DNA from 2 places in the Mycobacterium burgundiense genome. Region 1 is predicted to be linked to the other one. Evidence: riboswitches for the same ligand, from Rfam matches in the RefSeq annotation. Region 1 holds a riboswitch; the other holds the start of a gene.

Region 1 (2,196 bases):
TGCGCGACCTTCGGTTGGTCCACGAGGGCGTCGCGGGGTCCGCGCTGCAACGTGACACGTTCCGGCGTTCGATGGAGTCCCAACTCGTCGCGACCGGCGCCACCACGGCGGGCGGGCGAGGACGCCCCGCGGAGTTGTTCCGGCGACGGGTCAACCTCGAGTCATGAACGGCCGCGGCTCACCATCCGCCTGAAGTCACGGAGTGTTCGCGCTGAATTGTGCTCTCGCCCGACCAGCGGTAGGCGGTCAGCGCGCCGTCTTTCACCGCGCTGAAGTCGACGCACGCGGTGTAGTCCGTCCAGTCGTGCCGGTGTTTCGGAGGCGCCTGCCGCCAGTAATGACCGTAGACCACCGGGATTTCGTCGGTATAGACGAAGGACCGGGTGTCGCTCCGCAGTTCCAGGTCGGGCAGCGGCGGGTAGGGCTCGCCGGCCGCGGTGGTGAAATTGCCTGCCATTTCGGCGATGTCGCGCAGGGTGCGGCCGCCGTTGTTCCACCATTGTATTCGGGCGTTGTCGCGCGGCGTGCCGTCTTTGTCGTGGTAGGGGAGCTGCCCATGGTTGACCAGACTGATCTCGGGGCCCTTCAGCAGCGTCTCGACCGCACGGTACAGCGGATGGTGCTCGGTGCTGGCCGCCACCAGATGGTCGATGTGGGCGAACGGGGTATTCGATCCGCAGTGGTGCTCGACCACTGCGATGGAGTCCGCGTGCCAGCAGGCGTGGACGACCCGCAGGCCACCGAGATCCAGCCAGAGCGGAATCGTCTTGAACCACTGCAGGTATCGCTGCCGGTCAATGCCGGTGACCTGGTCGAGGAAGGCCTTGTGCTGTTTCGCGTTCTTCTCCGACCTTTCGTCGTCCGGGTCATCGTGTGGGCGTAGGTACTTCCCGCTGCCGGGCGGCCATTCGGTGTCATAGGCGAGGGCGTTGAACTCGTGATTGCCCATGACGATCCGGGCGCTGTCCGCATCGACCATGGCCTTGACCACCTCGAGCACGCGCAACTGTTCGTCGCCGCGATCGATCAGGTCGCCGACGAAGATCGCCTGCCGACTGGGATGGCGGTATGCGGCTGCGGGCTCGGCCATGTAGCCGAGTTCGGTGAGTAGTTCCTCGAGCTTGGTGGCGCATCCGTGGACGTCGCCGATGATGTCGTAGCCTTCGATTCGCTGAACGTTCATCTTGTGTGATCCTCTCAATGGGGTTCGGATAGAGCAGACTGGGACTTCGTGTTACCGCGGTCCGCATCAGAAACGACATGCGGTCGAATCTCACACGTCCCGGGTATCACTGAGGTCCAATCCGAACACCTTGGCGCGCAGACGATGTCGGTCTTCCACCCGCGCTTCGTCCCGACGTCTCTGGGCGGCCACGCCGAGGTGCACCTTCAATGCCTGGAGCCATTGCTTGCGGTGCCCAGGGCCAATAGAGGCGCAGTCCTTCGCTTGAGACATCGCGATATTCCCCGAGTTTCGTGCCTCTGCCAGGAGAGGCGCTCTTGCCCTCACCGGTTGGCGTGGGCCGCGTCGTCATCCGAGCCACCCGCGAGCGTGGGGTTGGCGTGCCGCTTAGTCGGAGCTTGGTACGGCATCTCATGACGCACCCCGACTATAACTTGGCGGTCTGACAGGCAAGGCCGAAAGGTCTTGATGGGGTGCGCATTCTTCGCTTACGCAACGAAACCTCTCGGTTCAGATCACCGGTGTACTCACGGCAGGGGATGGAGAATGGTGATGAGATCAGGTCGCACGCTAGACCGCCGCCATCACGGCTGCTGTGTGGCCCGAGCCCTGTACCATGACGATTGCTTCACGAGTTGCCGTCGCCAAGCTCCGACTGGACGGTACGCCAACCCCACGCTGGTGGGTGGCTCGGATGACGAAGCGGCCTAAACCGTTTGGTGCGGGCAAGAGTGTCTCCGTGGTGGAGACTCCCGGGCAGGGAGGGCGGATTATGTTCCGGTCGATTGATCAAGTCATCAGGCGCAACGTGCGTGCGCAGTGTCCGCGGCGACTGGAGCGGCCCAGGCAGGCGGGACGGGGCGACCGTCCTCGGCAGAAGAGGTTGTCATGAGCGCAGAGCGTGGCTGGATTGGCGAGCCACAGCCTCCCCGGCAGTGGCATGCGTCGCACTACTCCCGAACGGCTGATCAAATCGCGCGCCACGGTTCCTACGCGGCCGCCGAAGCTCATCG
Region 2 (2,196 bases), 1.8 Mb from region 1:
ATCCGCAGGCTCAGCGTTTCCAGGCCCTGCGCCACCAGGAAGGCGTTGAACGGGGAGGCGGCCGAGCCGAGGTCGCGCAGCAACTGCACCCGGGCCTTCAGCGCGTAGGCCGGTGCGCCGAGTTCGGCGAACACCACACCGTGGTAGCTGGGGTCCGGCGTCGTGAACCCGGGGAATCGTCCGCTGGTCCAGTCGAAGGTGCCGCCGTCGACGAGCACCCCGGCGATCGCGGTGCCGTGGCCGCCGAGGTACTTGGTGGCCGAATGCACGACGATGTCGGCGCCGAGCGCCAGCGGTTGGATCAGGTACGGCGTGGCGATGGTGTTGTCCACGATCAACGGCACGCCGTTGTCGTGGGCCACCGCCGAGACCGCGGGGATGTCGAGGATGTCGATCTGCGGGTTGGAGATGGTCTCGGCGAAGAAGGCCTTGGTGTTGGGCCGCACCGCCGCCCGCCAGGACTCCGGATCATCGGGATTCTCGACGAAGGTGACCTCGACACCGAGCTTCGGCAGCGAGTGCTGGAAGAGGTTATAGGTGCCGCCGTACAGGCGCGGGGAGGACACGACGTGATCGCCGGCCGCGGCGATGTTGAGGATCGAGATGGTCGAGGCGGCCTGACCCGATGCCAGGAACAGCGCCGCGACGCCGCCCTCGAGGGCCGCGACGCGCTGCTCGACGACATCGGTCGTCGGGTTCATGATCCGGGTGTAGATGTTGCCGGGTTCGGCCAGGCTGAACAGGGCCGCGGCGTGGTCGGTGCTGTCGAACGTGTAGGAGGTGGTCGCGTAGATCGGCAGGGCCCGCGCATTGGTGGCGGCATCGGGCGTCTGGCCGGCGTGGACCTGCTTGGTCTCGAACGACCAGGAGGCGCTGTGATCATCGGTTTTGTTGCTCATGGGGTGGTGTCCTTCGGTAGCTGGTCTCGGATGCTTGTCCGTCGGCGCTGGCACGACGGATCGACGCGCACGGGTGCGCGTCGGTTCAGCAGCAGTGACACATATCGGGCCGCATCAGGTTTCCCTGTCTACTCTTGGGGCCCGCGTACCGGACCCGCGCTTGCCGTGTAACCCACTGGATGGTTGGTCCAGTGACTACTCAACCTGGTCATCACCCGGGGCACCCCACCGCGGTTGGAGGGTTGCCGGCCAGCAAGCCGGGGCTTGTTGCTGGCACTCATGACCGATACGCAGAATATCCCAACCGACCGAGTGTCGGCCAGCAGGCACGCTTCAGCCACCCGCGAAACGTCCGGTGGGGTCAGGCCCGGCGCTGTTCGGGGCCCGGCGCGGAGTGCTCGTCGAGGAAGGCGATCAGCAGGTCCGCGACGAGGTCCGGAGCCTCCAGCATCGGGATGTGTCCGACCCCGTCGAGGCGGGTGGTGCGCGAGGTGGGGGGCAGATTGTCGAGGAAGTGCCGGTGGCCGCGCACGGCGGGGAAGACCCGGTCCTTCTCGCAGACCACCAGGTGGGTCGGGACCTCGATCTCGGAAAGCTCCAGCAGTCCCGGCAACATCAGGGTCTTGACCAGCAGCGCGAAGTAGGCGCGGCAGTGCGTGGCGTCCGCGACGAGGTCCACCAGGTCGGCGTCGGTGGGCCCGTCGGCGGGACCGCTGACCGCCAGCGTGGCCACCCGGCGGGCGAAGGGCAGCCGAAGGATCCGGGGCCCCAGCAGGCGCGCGGCCAGCAGGACCGGACCGCCGGCAATGAACTTCGCCACGGTCTCGAACTTGACCGGTGACCACTGCGTCCAGCCGCCGGCCGGGGCGATGCCGGTCAGGGTGCGGGCCCGGCCGCGTCGTTCCAGCTCGAACGCGACCCAGCCGCCCAGCGAATTACCCACGATGTGGGCGGTGTCCCAGCCCAGTTCGTCGAGTTGTCGTTCGACGTGATCGGCGAGCAGTTCGGTGTTCAAGAACCACGTCCCGGCGTCGGGTCCGCCGTGGTGGCCGACCATCGTCGGGGCGAAGACCTCGTAGCGCCCGGTCTCGGCGAGCTTCTGCCCGACCGTGGACCAGACCTGCTGCGAGCACAGGAACGGATGCAGCATCAGGACCGGTTCACCGGTGCCCAGATGAATGGGGGCGCGACGGAACGTCATGACCCGACTTTAGCAACTATCCGGTACCCCCGGTACCGGCTCGCCTGCGGCCGGGCGGCGTCCGACGCGTTGGTTAGGGTGGGGCCTCGTGATCGT

Evidence for each region. A riboswitch is a leader RNA that binds a small molecule or an ion and turns the genes downstream of it on or off. The one in region 1 is predicted to bind S-adenosylmethionine.
Region 2: another riboswitch for S-adenosylmethionine. It lies ahead of RCP80_RS18285 (bifunctional o-acetylhomoserine/o-acetylserine sulfhydrylase); the one in region 1 lies ahead of RCP80_RS09405 (metallophosphoesterase).

Annotation. Positions count from the first base shown of each region.
Region 1 is NZ_OY726397.1:2,017,976-2,020,171, forward strand. It holds gene RCP80_RS09400 (NUDIX hydrolase) at 1-167, shown strand, start outside; gene RCP80_RS09405 (metallophosphoesterase) at 179-1,183, opposite strand; SAM riboswitch class IV at 1,492-1,602, opposite strand; SAM riboswitch class IV at 1,810-1,921, shown strand; gene RCP80_RS09410 (hypothetical protein) at 2,072-2,196, shown strand, end outside.
Region 2 is NZ_OY726397.1:3,863,066-3,865,261, reverse strand. It holds gene RCP80_RS18285 (bifunctional o-acetylhomoserine/o-acetylserine sulfhydrylase) at 1-899, opposite strand, end outside; SAM riboswitch class IV at 1,051-1,184, opposite strand; gene RCP80_RS18280 (epoxide hydrolase EphH) at 1,261-2,100, opposite strand; gene RCP80_RS18275 (exodeoxyribonuclease III) at 2,189-2,196, shown strand, end outside.